Linked DNA regions of Variovorax paradoxus. The protein of the gene in region 1 interacts with the protein of each later gene in a pairwise test. Links are inferred from orthologs where the notes say so. Each region holds a gene or a part of one and is shown in the gene's direction. Other genes may lie near its edges.

Region 1 (8,968 bases):
CGTTCTTCCGCCTGAAGCTGGTCGAGCTCAAGCGCGGCATTCTCGAAAACGCCGGTGAAACCACCGAGCACCTGCGCGAAGACACCGTGGTGGTGCCCGATCCGGCCGACCGCGCCACCATCGAGGAAGAACACGCACTCGAGCTGCGCACGCGCGACCGCGAACGCAAGCTGCTCAAGAAGATCGAGCAGTCGATCCAGCGCATCGATGCCGGCGACTACGGCTACTGCGACGAAACCGGCGAGCCCATCGGCGTCGGCCGCCTGCTGGCCCGCCCCACGGCCACGCTGTCGCTCGAAGCGCAGCAGCGCCGCGAACTCAAGCAGAAGATGTTCGGGGACTGAGCAGGCAAGGCAAAGAGAGATTCCAGTTCGCCGCGAAATTCCTGTAGATGGCTAAGGAAGAAACGGGCCGCCTCCTTTCCAAGGTGGCGAAGTTCGTCCGCAATCCCCTGAAGGATTGGTCGGAGCTGAATGCGGCCGCCGATTCCACGCTCCCTGACCAGGCTTACAGCCGGGAAATGCTCAAGGAGATGATCGAGCGGCGCCAGCGCAACGACTTTGTGCGCCGGCGCGAGTTCGACATGCTCCGCAAGCTCCGGCAACGCGAAGCGGCCGCCCATGCCTTCGAAGGAACGGTCACGCCGTCGTCCTTCAACCTGAACACCACCACGGAAAAGTCCGAGGGACGCGCTCTCACGCTCAAGAAGATCGACGAGATCGAGGAGCAGATGTCGCAGCAGTGGTGGAAAGGCCGCGGCCCCAATGGCGAGGTGCTGGCCAATGCGCCACCTGAAGCCGGCGCCGAGACCTTGCCGCCGCCCATGGACGAGGCCGAGGTGGCCAGCTTGCTCGCGGCGCCTGCTTTTGGCGCGGCGCCTGCCGCTGCGGCGGATGCTGCCGCTTCCGCTCCTGCGCCCGCTGCCGCTGCCGCTGCGCTTGCTGCGAGCCCGGGGGTCGACGACACCTCGCTGCTGACGGCGCGGCTTGCGCGCGACAGCGCGCTGGAAGAGGCCGTGATCCGTTTCGCGCACGGCGACGACACCGGCGCCGAAGCCATTCTTCTGCAGGCCCTGGCCTCCGAGAGCGCCGCCGCCGAGGGCGACCACGCCGCCGCCGACCGCGACGAGACACGCTGGCGCGCATTGTTCGACCTGTACCGCGCCACCGGCGACGCCACGCGCTTTGCCGCCGCCCGCATGCGCTATGCGCAGCGCATGAAGCGCATGGGCCCCGACTGGGTGCCGCTCGACGAACTGGCGCGCGACGTGCAGGCAGTGGCTGCAAGCGAGCATGCCGAGCTGGCTTCGGCCGCTGCCGACTGGACCAGCCCTGCACGCCTGTCGCGCGATGGGCTGGTGAACCTCACGCGTGCGTTGTCGCAGGCCGGCGCCATCTGGACGCTCGACTGGCGCGCGCTGGCGGCCGTCGAGGCCGATGCCGCCTCGCCGCTGCGCGTGCTGTTCACCCATTGGGCCAATTCGCCGGTCAAGCTGCGCTTCATCGGTTCGGCAAAGCTGCTTGCCGTGCTGGCCGAAGCAACGCCCAACAACGAGCGCAGCACCGAAGACGTCTGGTGGCAGCTCCACCTGGCAACGCTGCGCATGATGAACCTGCCGGACGACTTCGAGCTGGTGGCGCTCAACTACTGCATTACCTACGAGGTGTCGCCACCGGCCTGGCAAGACCCGAATGGCGAGTGCACCACGATCGAGGCGCCGGAGACGAGCCGTTCGGGTGCGGGCTCCGTGTGGTCGCTGCTGTCCGTCAACGGCGAATCCAGTTTTCCTTCGACCGACAGCGGTTTTGCCGCGCTGGCTGGAGATCTTCGCGGCGAAGCCCATTCGAGCCTGCAGCGGCTGGACGTCGACCTGCGCAACACCACCGCCCCGGTTATTTCATGTGCGGCGCTGCTGCGCATGGACCTTGCCGCCGCCGGCACACTGCTCAGTTGGGTGCGCGCACGCGACGCCCAGGGCGAGCGGGTCCAGTTCGTGGACGCCCACCGCCTGATTGCGGCGCTTTTCGACCTGGTTGGCATTGCCGACCACGCCACGGTAGCAGTTCGCAAGAACTGACTCTTGCCGCGCGACTTGCACGCGCGCGGGGTTGCATTGCCCTGGGGCGTCCCCAGATGGCTTCGATGGAACAGTTTCACGGCACCACCATCGTGAGCGTGCGCCGCAAGACCCCCCAGGGCGACCAAGTCGCCATTGGTGGGGACGGGCAGGTCACTCTCGGCAATATCGTCATCAAGGGCACGGCGCGCAAGGTGCGGCGGCTCTATCACGGCAAGGTGCTGGCCGGCTTTGCCGGCGCCACCGCCGACGCCTTCACGCTCTTCGAGCGCTTCGAGGCCAAGCTCGAAAAGCACCAGGGCCACCTGACCCGCGCCGCGGTCGAGCTCACCAAGGACTGGCGCACCGACCGCGTGCTGCGCAAGCTCGAAGCCATGCTGGCCGTGGCCGACGCCACCACTTCGCTCATCATCACCGGCAACGGCGACGTGCTGGAGCCCGAAGACGGCGTGATTGCCATCGGCTCGGGCGGTGCGTATGCGCAGTCGGCCGCCAAGGCGCTGATCGACAACACGGACCTTAGTGCTGAGCAAATTGTGCGCAAATCGCTCGCGATAGCGGGCGAAATCTGCATTTATACGAACATGAACCACACGGTGGAAGCGCTCTGACCATGTCCATGACCCCGCAGGAAATCGTCTCCGAGCTCGACAACCACATCGTCGGACAGCCGGCCGCCAAGCGCGCCGTGGCCATTGCGCTGCGAAACCGCTGGCGCCGCCAGCAGGTCGAAGAAAAGCTTCGCACCGAGATCACGCCGAAGAACATTCTCATGATCGGCCCCACGGGCGTGGGCAAGACCGAGATTGCACGCCGCCTTGCGCGGCTGGCCGACGCGCCCTTCATCAAGGTCGAGGCGACCAAGTTCACCGAAGTGGGCTATGTGGGCAAGGACGTCGATTCGATCATTCGCGACCTGGCCGAAATTGCCGTCAAGCAAACCCGGGAGGCCGAAAGCGCCAAGGTGCGCGCCCGTGCCGAAGACGCCGCGGAAGACCGCATCCTCGACGTGTTGCTGCCGCCCGCACGTGTTGCAGATGGCGCCGCGCCGGCGCTGGATGGCCCCAACCCCACCCGGCAGGCCTTCCGCAAGAAGCTGCGCGAACACCAGCTCGACGACAAGGAGATCGAACTCGATCTTGCCGAGACTCGCGCCCCGCTCGAAATCATGGGCCCGGCGGGCATGGAGGAAATGACCGAGCAACTGCGCGGCATGTTCGGCCAGCTTGGCGGTGGCAAGCGCAAGACGCGCAAGCTCAAGATCGCCGAGGCCATGCGCCTGCTGATCGACGAAGAAGCTGCCAAGCTGGTGAACGAAGACGAAATTCGCGCCCAGGCCATCACCAACGCCGAGCAGAACGGCATCGTCTTCATCGACGAGATCGACAAGGTCGCCACGCGCAGCGAAGCCCAGGGCTCCGACGTGTCGCGCCAGGGTGTGCAGCGCGACCTGCTGCCATTGGTCGAGGGCACGGCCGTGACGACCAAGTACGGCGTGGTGCGCACCGACCACATGCTCTTCATTGCGAGCGGGGCCTTCCACTTGAGCAAGCCGAGCGACCTGATCCCCGAACTGCAGGGACGCTTTCCGATTCGCGTCGAGCTGCAATCGCTCTCGGTGGCGGACTTCGAAAGCATCCTCACGCAAACGCGCGCATCGCTCGTCAAGCAGTACCAGGCGCTGCTTGCCACCGAAGGCGTCACGCTCGACTTCACGCCCGAGGGCGTCAACCGCCTTGCGGCCATTGCCTTCGAAGTGAACGAGCGCACCGAGAACATCGGGGCGCGCCGTTTGTCGACCGTGATGGAACGCCTGCTCGATGAGGTAAGCTTCGACGCCACGCGCATCGAGGGACAGACCATCCGCATCGATGCCGCTTACGTCGACGAGCGCCTTGCGGCACTAAGTCACGACGAAGACCTTTCGCGCTTCATCCTCTGAACGCCGCTTTGCAGCCCCTGTTACGGGGTTGCGCTTCACGCATTACATTCATTGCGTGAGCTAAGTGCTTCTTTTTCAACGAAATTCGCCGGTTTCCAGCTTTGGAAATCGGCGCTAAGTCGTTGATTCCATTACAAAAAATACCACCAACGACCAGTTGCGCGTGAAGTGTTTCCTGCTACAGTGCAAAAAAGTGCAGTTAAGTGGGAAAAAGTGCGGATGGTGCCCCTTTCGGGTGCCGCGGCCTTCCCAACACAAAGGTCCTGGTCGTGTTTCAAGGCGCTTCATCGCTCAGTCTCGATGCCAAGGGGCGGCTCTCCGTGCCGACCCGGCATCGTGACGTCCTGAGCGCGACTGCGAACGGCCAGCTCACCATCACCAAGCACCCGCACGGGTGCCTCATGGTGTTCCCGCGTCCCGAGTGGGAGAAATTCCGCGAGCGCATCGCCGCGCTGCCGATGTCGGCACAGTGGTGGAAGCGCGTTTTCCTCGGCAACGCCATGGACGTCGAGATGGACGGCACCGGCCGCATCCTCGTGTCGCCCGAACTGCGCGCGGCCACCGGCATTACGCGCGAGACGCTGCTGTTGGGCATGGGCAACCATTTCGAACTCTGGGACAAGGCCACCTACGAGGCCAAGGAGGCCGAGGCCACCCAGGGCGACATGCCCGATGTGTTTCAGGACTTCGCGTTCTGAGGGCTTGTGTGAACACTCCATGGATTCATACAACCGTGATGCTGAACGAAGCGGTGGAAGCCCTTCTTTCCGGCAGCACGGCGGCGACCGGCACCTACGTGGACGCAACGTTCGGGCGCGGAGGGCATTCGCGCGCCATTCTGGCGAGGCTGGCACCGGAAGGCAGGCTGATCGCATTCGACAAGGATGCGGAAGCGGTGGCCGAAGCAGCGCGCATCTCGGATGCGCGTTTTTCCATCCGGCACCAGGGATTCCGTTCGCTGGGTGAATTGCCCGATGCCAGCGTGGCGGGTGTGCTGATGGACCTGGGCGTGAGTTCGCCGCAAATCGACAACCCGATGCGCGGCTTCAGTTTTCGTTTCGACGGCCCGCTCGACATGCGCATGGATACCACGCGCGGCGAGAGTGTGGCCGAATGGCTGGCAACAGCCGAACTTCAGCAGATTGCAGAGGTGATCCGTGACTATGGCGAAGAACGGTTTGCTGTTCAGATTGCAAAGGCGATTGTTGCTCGCAGACAAGAACGGGGCGCAATTTCAACCACCACCGAACTGGCCGAGCTCGTGGCTGGCACGGTCAAAACCCGCGAGCAGGGCCAGAACCCTGCAACGCGCACATTTCAGGCTTTTCGGATTTTCATCAACGCCGAGCTTGAAGAGCTGCAACAGGCGCTAGAGGCGAGCCTTTCGGTGCTGCAGCCCGGTGGGCGGCTCGCGGTGATCAGCTTCCACTCGCTGGAAGACCGCATCGTGAAGCAGTTCATCGCCAAGCACTCCAAGGAGGTGTACGACCGCCGTGCGCCCTTTGCGGCGCCCAAGGTCATGAAGCTCAATGCGCTCGAGCGCATCAAGCCGTCGGACGCCGAAGTGCGCGGCAACCCGCGCTCGCGCAGCGCCATCCTGCGCGTGGCAGAGCGCACCGAGGCCGCATGACCCGCCTCAACCTGCTCCTTCTGGTGGCCGTCATTGCGACGGCGCTGTACCTCGTGCACACGCAGTATCTGTCGCGCCAGCTGTACACCGAACTCGATCGCACCCAGCAGGAGGCGCGCCGCCTCGAGCTCGACCACGACCGCCTGCAAGTGGAAAAGCGCGCGCAGGCCACGCCGCTGCGCGTGGAAAAGCTCGCCAAGGAGCAGCTCCAGATGCGCACCACCACGCCGGCCATCACGCAATACGTGCGCCCTGACGGCACGGTGATTCCGGCCGTTGTGGCCCCGCCGCCCGCACCGCCGGCGGGCCCGGCGCCCAAGCCTGTTGCGAGGGCCCAGCGATGAGCCGGCGCAGCGTTCGCTACACCACCAGCCCCTTGCTCGCGAGCAAGACGCCGGTGTGGCGCAGCAAGTTCATCGTGGCCGGCATCGCGCTTGGTTTTGTCATGCTGGCAGGCCGGGCTGCGTACGTGCAGGTGTTCAACAACAGCTTCTTCCAGCGGCAGGGCGAAGTGCGCTTTGCGCGCACGCTGGAGCTGCCGGCCAACCGCGGGCGCATTCTTGACCGCAACGGGCTCATCCTGGCCTCCAGCGTGGTGGCGCCGAGCATCTGGGCCATTCCGGAAGACATCGAGCGCGACGACCCCGAGGTGCGCGCCAAGCTCAAGCAGGTGGCCAAGCTGCTCGAAATGCCGCAGAAGGATTTCGACAAGAAGCTCGAGGACGAGGACAAGACTTTCGTCTGGATCAAGCGGCAGGTCGACGAACCCATTGCCAAGCAGATTGCGGCGCTCAACCTCAAGGGCATCTACCAGCGCAAGGAATACAAGCGCCAATACCCGGAGGGCGAGGCCGCCGCGCACGTGGTGGGCTTCACCAACGTCGAAGACAACGGGCAAGAGGGCATCGAGCTTTCCTTCAACAAGGAACTGGCCGGCAAGGCCGGCTCGCGCCGCGTCATCAAGGACCGCCTGGGCCGCGTGGTCGAGGGCGTGGGCGAGCAGGTGCCGCCGGTCGACGGCAAGGACATCCAGCTCAGCGTCGACAGCAAGGTGCAGTTCTTTGCCTATCAGAAGCTGCGCGACGCGGTAACCGCGCGCCGTGCCAAGGCCGGCAGCGTGGTGGTGCTCGACGCCGTGACCGGCGAAGTGCTGGCGCTGGCCAACTATCCGAGCTACGTGCCCGACAAGCGCCAGAACCTCACCGGCGAGCAGTTGCGCAACCGCGCGCTCACCGACACCTTCGAGCCCGGCTCGACCATGAAGCCGATCACCGTGGCCATGGCTCTCGAGGCCGGCCGCGTGAAGCCGTCCACGCTCATCGAAACCTCGCCGGGCCGCTACCAGATGGGCGGCTTCACCATCAGCGACACGCACAACTACGGCACGCTCACGGTCGAAGGCGTCATTCAGAAGTCGAGCAACGTGGGCGCTCTGAAGATCGCGCAGAAGATGTCACCGCACGAAATGTGGGACACCTACACAGCGCTTGGCTACGGCCAGAAGCCTCAGATCCAGTTTCCCGGCGCGGTGACCGGGCGCCTGCGCCCCTGGAAGACCTGGAAGCCGGTCGAGCAGGCGACCATGGCCTACGGCTACGGCCTGTCTGCATCGCTGTTTCAAATGGCGCATTCGTACACAGCGTTTGCGCACGACGGCGCGATCATTCCGGTCACCATCCTCAAGAACACCGAGTCGCCCGTGGGCGTGCGGGTGTTCTCGCCGTCGAACGCGCTGGCGGTGCGCAAGATGCTGCAGATGGCTGCGGGGCCGGGCGGCACGGGAACGCGCGCGCAAACCATCGGCTATTCGGTCGGCGGCAAGTCGGGCACGGCGCACAAGCAGGTTGGCAAAGGTTACGCAAGCAACAAATATCGGGCGTGGTTCACCGGCATGGCGCCAATTGAAAAGCCGCGAATCATCGTCGGCGTGATGATCGACGAGCCGAGCGACGGCCAGTACTTCGGCGGCGTGGCCGCCGCGCCTGTTTTCAGCGAAGTCGTGCAGCAGACCCTGCGCATGATGAACGTTCCGCCCGACCTCGCGGTCAAACCCCTGGTGGTGACGCAAGGCGTCGACGAGAGCTTCTGAGCATGCTGACACTCACATCCCCCCAGCTCGCCGCGCTCTGGCTCCAGGAGCGCGTGCAGGGTGCGCTGCATGCGGACAGCCGGCCGGTGGGCGCCGGCGACGGTTTCATTGCATGGCCCGGCGCCGCAACCGATGGCCGCAAGCACGTGGCGGCCGCACTGGCGCAAGGCGCAGCAGCCTGCCTGGTCGAGCACGATGGCGTCGAAGCTTTCGGCTTCGACAAGGGCGAGTTCAGCGACCGCATTGCGAGCTACCCGGGCCTCAAGGCCGCCACGGGCCCCATTGCCTCGGCGTTCTACGGCAACCCGTCGGCTGCGCTCGAAGTGCTGGCGGTAACAGGCACCAACGGCAAGACGTCCACCGCCTGGTGGCTGGCCGAAGCGCTGTCCACCTTGACCGTGCCCGGCGGCGTGCGCACCCTGCGGCTCGACGGCAGCACCGAGCGCTCTGTGCCGTCGCCCTGCGCGGTCATGGGTACGCTGGGCATCGGCGTGCCGCCGGCGCTCACCTACACCGGCCTCACCACGCCGGACCCGGTCATGATGCAGCGCGAACTGCGCGCCTTGGTCGAACGCGGCTTCGGTGCTTGCGCCATCGAGGCTTCGTCGATCGGCATTGCCGAACGGCGGCTCGACGGCGCGCGCATTGCGGTGGCCGTGTTCACCAATTTCACGCAGGACCACCTCGACTACCACGGCAGCATGGAAGCCTACTGGCAAGCCAAGGCCGAGCTGTTCCGCTGGCCTGCACTGCGCGCCGCAGTGATCAACATCGACGACGTGCATGGCGCCAGCTTGTGCGCAAACCTGATCGAAGCCGGCGTCGGCGCACTCGACGTGTGGACCGTTTCGGCTGCCGGTTCCCCGGCGCGATTGATGGCACGCGACGTGGGTTACGACGCGCAGGGGTTGCAATTTTCGGTGGCCGAGCACGGCACCGATGCGGTGGAGCGCATCTCCACCGGACTGATCGGCCAGTACAACGTGGCCAACCTGCTGGGCGTGCTGGGCACGCTGCGCGCGCTCGGCCTGACGCTGTCACAGGCCGTGGCGGCGTGCGCCAACCTCGGCAGCGTGCCGGGCCGCATGGAGCGCGTGGGTGCCGGCGCCGACGCGCCGCTGGCGGTGGTCGACTATGCGCACACGCCGGACGCACTCGACAAGGCGCTGGCCGGCTTGCGCCCGCTCGCGCAGCAGCGCGGCGGCGCGCTCTGGTGCCTGTTCGGCTGCG
Region 2 (8,833 bases), 1.4 Mb from region 1 along the record:
CGCCCGACGCGGTAAAGGCGGCGGGCGGCGAGTACCTTGTGCGCGGCGGCCAGTTCGAAACCCTGGAAGGCAACTGGCAGCCCGCGCGCATCGCCATGCTGCGCTTTCCCAGCTACGAGAAGGCCAAGGCTTTCTACGACGACGAGTTGTACCGTGCCGCGCGCGCCAAACGCGCCGGAACGACCGAATTCTTCAATATGGTTCTGGTCGAGGGCGTTTCCGCCCCGGTCTGAGATTCAGTTCAAAACGAAAGGCAATAAGTGAGTGCAATCGTAGACATCGTCGGCCGCGAAATCCTCGACAGCCGAGGCAATCCCACAGTCGAGTGCGACGTGCTGCTCGAATCGGGCACCATGGGCCGCGCGGCCGTGCCCTCGGGCGCATCGACCGGTTCGCGCGAAGCCATCGAGCTGCGCGACGGCGACAAGAAGCGCTATCTCGGCAAGGGCGTGCTCAAGGCGGTGGAGAACATCAACACCGAGATCTCGGAATCCGTGCTCGGCCTCGACGCCAGCGAGCAGGCTTTCCTCGACCGCACGATGATCGACCTGGACGGCACCGACAACAAGGGCCGCCTGGGCGCCAACGCGACGCTCGCCGTGTCGATGGCGGTGGCGCGCGCCGCGGCCGAAGAATCGGGCCTGCCGCTGTACCGCTATTTCGGCGGCATGGGCGGCATGCAGCTGCCCGTGCCGATGATGAACGTCATCAACGGCGGCGCGCACGCCAACAACAGCCTCGACCTGCAAGAGTTCATGATCATCCCCGTGGGCGCCCCGAGCTTCCGCGAAGCCGTGCGCTACGGCGCCGAGGTGTTCCATGCACTCAAGAAGATCCTGGGCGACCGCGGCATCAGCACGGCGGTGGGCGACGAAGGCGGGTTCGCACCCAGCGTCGAAAGCCATGAAGCGGCCATCCAGCTGATTCTCGAAGCCATCGACAAGGCCGGCTTCGTGGCGGGCGAGCAGATTGCGCTCGGCCTCGACTGCGCAGCCAGCGAGTTCTACAAGGACGGCAACTACGTGCTCTCCGGCGAGAACCTCACGCTGTCGGCCGGCAACTGGGCCGACATGCTGGCCACCTGGGTCGACAAGTACCCGATCATCAGCATCGAAGACGGCATGCACGAAGGCGACTGGGACGGCTGGAAGCTGCTCACCGAACGCCTCGGCAAGCGCGTGCAGCTGGTGGGCGACGACCTGTTCGTCACCAACACCAAGATCCTGCAGGAAGGCATCGACAAGGGCATTGCCAACTCGATCCTGATCAAGATCAACCAGATCGGCACGCTGACCGAAACCTTCGCCGCCATCGAGATGGCCAAGCGCGCGGGCTACACGGCTGTCATTTCGCACCGCTCGGGCGAAACCGAAGACAGCACCATTGCGGACATCGCGGTGGGCACCAACGCCGGCCAGATCAAGACCGGTTCGCTCTCGCGCTCCGACCGCATCGCCAAGTACAACCAGCTGCTGCGCATCGAGGAAGACCTGGGCGACATCGCCAGCTACCCTGGCCGCGGCGCGTTCTACAACCTGAAGTAGCGCCCGGCTCCGCGGCATGCGCTCGCGCCTCGTTCCACCCATCGTGCTGTTGCTGCTGCTGGTCGTCCTGCAGTGGCAGCTGTGGAACGGGCGCGGCAGCGTGCGCGATGTGTCGCAGCTGCAGACCAAGCTGGCTGCGCAGAAAGAGGCCAATGCCAAGGCCGCCGTCACCAACGAGCGGCTGGCCTCCGAGGTCAACGACCTCAAGGTCGGGCTCGAAATGGTCGAAGAGCGTGCCCGACAAGAATTGGGCATGGTCAAGCCCAACGAAGTGTTCGTTCAAGTGACCCACTGAATATGGCCCCCACGCTCGGCACTGCGTGTCCTCGCTGCCCCCCGAGGGGGCCGCTCGCGCCTTGGGGCGGCCCGGCGGCGCTCGACGCCTGACTCCGCTGATGCCCGAGTTCTTCTCGGCCCCCGCCTTTGCGCTCTGGGGCTCTCCGGTCAGCTGGCTCGAACTCGTGGCTGCCGTGCTGGCGCTGGCCATGGTCGGCTGCAACATGCGCGAAATCCATTGGGGCTGGCCGCTCGCGATCGTCAGCTCGCTGCTCTACGTGGCCGTGTTTGCAGAGGCGCGAATCTACGGTGACGCCTCGCTCCAGGTGTTCTTCGCTATCGTCGCGCTCTGGGGCTGGGCACAGTGGCTGCGAGGCCATCGGGCTGACGGCAGCGCACTGCGGGTCAGCCGGCTTTCGCCGCGCGGCATTGCGTTTGCGCTAGTGGCCTGCGCGGTGGCATGGCCAGCGGTCGCCCTCTTCCTGCACCGCTTCACCGACAGCGACGTGCCCTGGTGGGACGGCTTTTCCACCGGGCTCAGCCTGGTCGGGCAGTTCCTGCTGGGGCGCAAGTTCATCGAGAACTGGCTGGTGTGGCTGGCGGTGAATATCGTGAGCGTGGGCCTTTTCATCCATAAGGGCCTGTGGCTCACCGTCGGGCTCTACGCTGTGTTCGCGGCGCTCAGCGTGGCGGGTTTTGTTGCATGGCGCTCGCGCATGCAGAGCGAGGCTGCGCGCGCATGACACCCACGCTGCCCACCGGCTGCGTCATTGCGCTGCTCGGCGCCGAGAGCACGGGCAAGACTGAACTCGCGCGCGCGCTCACGCAGCGCCTGCAGGAGCGCGGCATTGCGGCCACGCTGGTGGCCGAGTACCTGCGCGAGTGGTGCGAGCGCGAAGGCCGCACGCCTCGCCCCGACGAGCAGCGCGCCATCGCCGACGAACAGACGCGCCGCATCGACGCCGCGGCGGCCTCGGGCGTGGTGGTGGCCGACACCACGGCGCTCATGACTGCCGTGTACAGCGAGCAGCTGTTCGGCGACACCTCCCTTTACGCCGATGCGCTCGCCGCACAGCGGCGCTACGCCATCACGCTGCTGACTGCGCTCGACATCCCCTGGGTTGCCGACGCATTGCGCGACGGCGACCACGCGCGCGAGCCGACGGACACGCTGGTGCGCGCGGCGCTTTCGGGCGCCGGACTCTCATTCGCCGTGGTGCATGGCACCGGCGGCGAAAGGCTTTCCAATGCATGGAACGCCATCAACTCCATCGCCGGCAACGAGGGCCAGGCCCGGGCACGGGGAAGCCGCGGCGACGCGAAACCCACCTCCTGGTCATGGCCTTGCGAGAAATGCTCCGACCCGGAATGCGAACATCGTCTGTTCAGCGACCTGCTCGGCCGCCGCGACAACCCGCCAAACCCCCGTTCGGAGATCTGATGTTCCCGCTTGGTTTCTCTCGTCTCGCCTGTCTTCTTTGTCTCGTCGGCCCGGCCCTGCTGGCAGCCGGCACCGCTGCGGCGGCACCGGTTGCCGCCACCGTGGAAAACGCCACCACGACGACCGCCTGCGCCGAGGAAGACAACGTCTCGCTGGTGCTGCGCGGCGAAGGCATCCGGCGCATGCGCATCGAGGCGCTGCAGCCGGCGTATCTGGGCAGCATCGGCAACGACGTCACCGCGCCCGACTTTTCGGGCTGCAACTTCGACGGCGGTGCGCACCCTACCGATCCCGCGCACAAGTTCAAGCCGCGCCGCGTGGTGCTGCTCGACGACGCGCAGTGGCGCATCGTCGGCATGACGCTGCCCAGCTTCTGGCGCCCGCAACAGGTGCCGGTGCGCGTGGGTGCGCGCACCGACCGCGGCTTTCACCTGCTGCAGATCTTCCGCAAGGAAGAAGGCAAGGTGCTCGAGGCGCTGGTGCTCTACCCCGCAGACGGCTACTGGCGCATCAAGCCGCTGCCGGAAGAACGCTTCGGCGACGGCGTGTATGGCTCGTCGTTCCTGCTCGGCCCGGTCGAGCAAGGCAGCCGGCCGGTGGTCGACATCGCATCGATCCGCATCGTGCCCAAGCCGCTGGCCATTCACCTGCGCTTTGCCAGGGGCGGCAGCGCCGTCGCCAAGGTGTCCGAAATCAGCCGCGCGCGCACCGCGCTCGATGTCAGGCTCTCGACTCCGACCGCCGATGCACGGCCCTTTGCGGTGCTGCGCTCGATGTACGTTGCGGCGGACAACGCCGACGTGAGCGAAGTGCGGTGGCGGGAATCTCCCGATGCGGCGGAGCAGGTGCTGCCTTTGCCTGAAGTGAAGACGCTGAGCGGCACGCAAATGCGCTTTGGGCGCAGCCTGCCTTCGCGCCACAACACGAGCGCACCCGATATCTCGTTCAGCGATTTCGACGACGCGGTTCCGCGCTGATCGACGCGCCCGCTGGGCGCCTATGACTGGCAGCGCGGCCTAGCCGGCGCGCCGAACCTCGCTGGGCGTGGCGCCGAGCACACGGCGCATGCATCGTGCCATGTGGCTCTGGTGCGCAAAGCCGCTTTCCAGCGCCACCTGGCTCGCGGCCATGCCGCTGCGCACCAGCAGGCCGCGCGCACGGTCGACACGCCGGTGAACCACGTACTCGTGCACCGGCAGGCCCGTGGAGCGCTTGAATTGCGTCTTCAGGTGCGACGCGCTCAGGCCCGCCACCTCGGCCAGCCTGGCCAGCGAGAGATCGCCCTCCAGGTGGGTTTCGATGTAGTCGGTCACGCGGCGCAACTGCGGCCGTGTGAGCCCCTGCACCGGCGCCGTTTCATGGAGCCGGTGCCCGCCGAGCAGGTGCGCCGCCAGCGCGGTGCCCAGGCTGTCGGCGTAGAGAGTGCCGTTGGGAAAGCCGGCGCGCCGTTCGGCGTCGAGTGCCCAAGCAATATGTTCGATATGCGCATCGCGCAGCTGATGGCGCTCTGCCAGGCTCGCACGGTCGGCCGGCAGGCCCATTTCGTCGGCGGTGCGCCGCAGCAGCGAAGGCGGCATGTGCACCACCAGCGACGTGCTGGCCGCGTCCTCGTGCCAGACGTCGGAGCTGCCGGCGGGCAGGATGTCGATGTCACCGCGCGTGTAGCGGAACTTGTGCAGCTTGCAGGCGCCGTTGACGGGCGCACCCGCATGCACCTTGATGCGGTGGTCGGGCACGGCCTCGAAGCCGACCACGCCGCCGGGCGTGTGGCGCACGTGCACGTTCAGATGGGTGTCGGAGGGGGCGTGATCGCTCATCGGGCAATTATCCGGCGCGCCGGCAAAGCATGCTCGCGCGCCTGCGTCCGTTCGTGCTGCACCGCGGCCGAATGTGCGCGACCGGGTCGGCCGCTTTCCGGATCATCCGCTGCCATGAACACAACCACTCAAGACCCCCGATCCATGCACATCCCTGCGAACAACAAATACGCTGGCAAGAAGGCCGTCATTACCGGCGGCACCATCGGCATGGGCCTGGCCACCGCCCAGGCGCTGCTCGAAGGCGGTGCCGAAGTGCTCGTGACAGGCCTGAACCCGAAGAACCTCGAAGCCGCGCGCCGCGCCTTGGGGCCTCGTGCCCATGTCGTAGCCTCGGACACGGGCTCGCTGGCCGACATCGACGCACTCGCGGCGCTCGCCCGCGAAAAGCTCGGCCACATCGACCTGCTGCACATCAACGCGGGCATCTCGACGCTGGAGCCCTTCGAGCAGGTGACCGAAGCCGGCTACGACCGCGCTTTCGCGATCAACACCAAGGGCCCGTTCTTCACCGTGCAGCGCCTCGTGCCGCTGATGCGCGCCGGCGGCGCAATCGTCGTCACCTCGTCCATCGCGGACAAGGGCGGCATGCACGGCCTGAGCGTCTACAGCGCGACCAAGGCCGCATTGCGTTCCTTCGCCTCGGGCTTTGCGGCAGAGCTCGTGGGACGCGGCATCCGGGTCAACGTGGTGAGCCCCGGCTTCATCGACACGCCCACGCTCGGCATCGCCGATGCGACGGCAGAGGAGCGCGCCGAGTTCATCCGCCTGGGCGACCAGATCACGCCGATGCGGCGCCACGGCACGGCCGAAGAGGTGGCCCGCGCGGTGCTCTTCTTCGCCTTCGAGGCGACCTTCACGACCGGTGCGCGGCTCACGGTCGATGGCGGGCTGGGCCAGAACCTCACGCCGGCCGCGGCCTGAACTTGAATTGCAATCAAAAAGAAAGAACGAACACATGACCGACGTGTCCCTCATCGGCCTCGGCCCCATGGGCATTGCGCTCGCGCGAGCGCTTCAACCCGGGCACACGCTCACGGTGTGGAACCGCACCGCCGAGCGCGCCAAGCCCATCCTCAACCAAGGCACCGTGCTCGCGCCCAGCGCCCTCGCCGCTGTTCAGGCCAGCCCCGTGGTGCTGATCTGCGTGGCCGACTATGCGGCCTCCCGGTCGATCCTGGCCTCGCCCGGCGTGGCCGATGCGCTGCGCGGCAAGGTGCTGGTGCAGTTGAGCACCGGCACGCCGCAGGATGCACGCGACGACTGGGCCGCCCTGAGCGGCGTGGCCTACCTCGACGGCGCGCTGCTCGCCACGCCCGGCCAGATCGGCCGGCCCGATACGCCGCTTTTCATTTCCGGCGAAGAGCGCGCGCTGGCCAGTTGCCGGCCGGTGCTCGAAGCCATTGCAGGAAACATCCTGTACATGGGCGAGCCCATCGGCAACTCGGCGGCCTGGGATCTCGCCACGCTCTCGTGCATGTTCGGCGCCATGAGCGGGTTCTTCCACGGCGCGCGCATCTGTGAATCCGAAGGGCTGAAGGTGAACGAGTTCTCGCAGATGATCGGTGCGATCTCGCCGGTGCTCGGCGAAATGATCAGCGCCGAGGGCGAGGCCATTCACACCGGCCGCTACGGCGAACCCGAAAGCTCGATGGCCACCTGCGCGGGCTCGGGCCGGCTGTTCGTGAAGCAGGCGCGCGAAGCAAAGCTCGATGCGAGCTTTCCGGATTTCCTGATGGGCCTGTTCGACCGTGCGCTGGGCGCAGGCTTTGCGAACGAGCGCCTGGCCGCAATGATCAAGGTGCTGCGGCAGCCCGCCTGAGCGGGAGCGAGGAAAGGCCCCGCGACCTATTGCACCACGGGGCTCGCGGGCACCTGGTCGCCAGGCGGCGTGAATATCTGCGCCGTGTCGACCGCATCGAAGCGGTACTGCTTGCCGCAGAAGTCGCAGCCCACTTCGATGTCGCCGCGCTCGGCCAGGATTTCCTCGGCCTCCTGCACGCCGAGCCCGCGGATCATCTGCGCCACGCGCTCGCGCCCGCAGGTGCAGGCAAAGTGCGGGCCGAGCAAGCCCATCTGCGGTTCGAAGCGCAGCAGCTTTTCTTCCCAGAACAGGCGGCGAAGAACGGTCTCGACGTCGAGCGTCAGCAACTCGTCGCGCGTCAGGGTCGACGCAAGAATCGAGATGCGGTTGTAGTCCTCGTTGCGGCCGATCTCGTCTTCATTCGCCTGGTCGTGGTCCTTGTCGGAAGTACCGCCCGACGAACCTTCGAGGTTGCCCTCGCCCTTGACCGGCAGTCGCTGGATCAAGAGGCCCGCCGCCACTTTGTCGTCGGCTGCCAGCACCAGCGTGGTGTCGAGCTGTTCGCTCTGCAGCATGTAGTGCTGCAGCACGTCGCTCAGCTTGCCGAGCTTCTCGCCATCGTCGTCGAAGAGCGGAACCACGCCTTGGTACGGCGTGGTGCCCGGCAGCTTGTCCTTCGGGTCGAGCGTGATGGCGCAGCGGCCCTTGTTGTTCTCGTTGACCATGTCGGGCAGGCGCGCATCGGCCGGCAGCTCGCCGATGACCTTGGCGGTGGCACGCAGGCTCAGGTCGGGCTTGGCCTCGGCCACGGCCACCTTGACCGGACCGTCGCCGAAGATCTGCAGGATCAACGAGCCGTTGAACTTGATGTTGGCCTGCATCAGCGTGGCCGCGGCGGTCATTTCGCCGAGCAGTTCGGCCACCGGCGGCGGATAGGCGCCGGTGGTGGTGTTGGAGGCACGCCGCGCCAGGATTTCCTGCCACGCATCTGTCAGGCGCACGATCACGCCGCGCACCGGCAGGCCATCGAACAGGAATTTGTGCAGCTCGCTCAAAACGGATTTCTTTCGGTTGTGCCTGAATGGAATCAGGCGATTTTCTTGAGGCCCTTCGCATAGCGAACGGCGTTCTGTACGTAATGGTCGGAGCCGTGGCGCAAGCGGGCGGCGTCTTCGTCGCTGATCGTGCGCATGACCTTGGCGGGCGAACCGAAGATCAGCGAGTTGTCTGGAAACTCCTTGCCCTCGGTCACGACGCTGCCGGCGCCGACAATCGAGTTGCGGCCGATCTTGGCGTTATTCAAGACCACGGCCTGGATGCCGATCAGCGAGTTGTCGCCGATGGTGCAGCCGTGCAACATGACCTGGTGGCCGATGGTGACGTTCTCGCCGATGGTCAGCGGGCTGCCCGGGTCGGAATGCAGCATCGACATGTCCTGCACATTGCTGTTTCGGCCGATGGTCATCGTCTCGTTGTCCCCGCGCAGCACCGCGCCAAACCAGATGCTCGCGTTTTCACCCAACTTCACGTTGCCGATCACTTCCGCGCTGTCGGCCACCCATGCGCCGGTGCCGAGTTGCGGCGCAACGCCGTCGAGTTCATAAAGGGCCATCGTGGAGTCTCCGGGGGCAAAAACTAGAATTGTAGGGATGCACCCCCGATTGAGCGCGCTGGCCGCGCTGCGACTGACCGACCCTCAAGCCAAGGTTGCCGCGACACGCGCCACAGCTGCACATGCAGCTACCGATTCCATAGCACTTGAACCCCTGCGCACCGAAGGGGACGATCTCGGCGTGCCGGGCCGCCCCGAAAAGCCGGTGCGCGTGGCTGCCACGGCCGTGCAAAAGCGCTCGCCCTTCACGCCCGAGGGCCGCGCCGCGCTGATCCATTCGATCTGCCACATCGAGTTCAACGCCATCAACCTTGCGCTCGATGCGGTGTGGCGTTACGA

The links.
Region 2: the proteins of ftsL (region 1) and ftsB interact in binary tests that used the Escherichia coli proteins (3 or more experiments, as listed by UniProt). The link is inferred for Variovorax paradoxus from one-to-one orthologs.

What each region holds. Positions count from the first base shown.
Region 1 is NZ_CP123990.1:4,742,717-4,751,684, forward strand. What follows is about bases 4,405-7,319. They hold ftsL (cell division protein FtsL), read left to right. Parts: upstream 4,405-5,645; coding sequence 5,646-5,993; downstream 5,994-7,319. Other genes in these bases: mraZ (division/cell wall cluster transcriptional repressor MraZ), read left to right, coding at 4,405-4,717; rsmH (16S rRNA (cytosine(1402)-N(4))-methyltransferase RsmH), read left to right, coding at 4,726-5,649; QHG62_RS22840 (peptidoglycan D,D-transpeptidase FtsI family protein), read left to right, coding at 5,990-7,319. Also shown: RNA polymerase-binding protein DksA, read left to right, coding at 1-344; QHG62_RS22810 (STAS domain-containing protein), read left to right, coding at 392-2,077; ATP-dependent protease subunit HslV, read left to right, coding at 2,143-2,688; ATP-dependent protease ATPase subunit HslU, read left to right, coding at 2,691-4,019; more of mraZ, read left to right, coding at 4,289-4,404; more of QHG62_RS22840, read left to right, coding at 7,320-7,738; QHG62_RS22845 (UDP-N-acetylmuramoyl-L-alanyl-D-glutamate--2,6-diaminopimelate ligase), read left to right, coding at 7,741-8,968. UniProt on the Escherichia coli protein: Essential cell division protein. May link together the upstream cell division proteins, which are predominantly cytoplasmic, with the downstream cell division proteins, which are predominantly periplasmic.
Region 2 is NZ_CP123990.1:3,321,183-3,330,015, forward strand. Bases 420-3,199 are described here. They hold ftsB (cell division protein FtsB), read left to right. Parts: upstream 420-1,560; coding sequence 1,561-1,839; downstream 1,840-3,199. Other genes in these bases: eno (phosphopyruvate hydratase), read left to right, coding at 420-1,544; pnuC (nicotinamide riboside transporter PnuC), read left to right, coding at 1,940-2,563; QHG62_RS16020 (ATP-binding protein), read left to right, coding at 2,560-3,199. In the rest of the region: QHG62_RS16000 (DUF1330 domain-containing protein), read left to right, coding at 1-233; more of eno, read left to right, coding at 261-419; more of QHG62_RS16020, read left to right, coding at 3,200-3,261; QHG62_RS16025 (hypothetical protein), read left to right, coding at 3,261-4,238; QHG62_RS16030 (AraC family transcriptional regulator), read right to left, coding at 4,278-5,078; QHG62_RS16035 (SDR family oxidoreductase), read left to right, coding at 5,193-6,002; QHG62_RS16040 (NAD(P)-dependent oxidoreductase), read left to right, coding at 6,037-6,900; QHG62_RS16045 (Hsp33 family molecular chaperone HslO), read right to left, coding at 6,927-7,937; QHG62_RS16050 (gamma carbonic anhydrase family protein), read right to left, coding at 7,970-8,494; QHG62_RS16055 (ferritin-like domain-containing protein), read left to right, coding at 8,532-8,833. UniProt on the Escherichia coli protein: Essential cell division protein. May link together the upstream cell division proteins, which are predominantly cytoplasmic, with the downstream cell division proteins, which are predominantly periplasmic.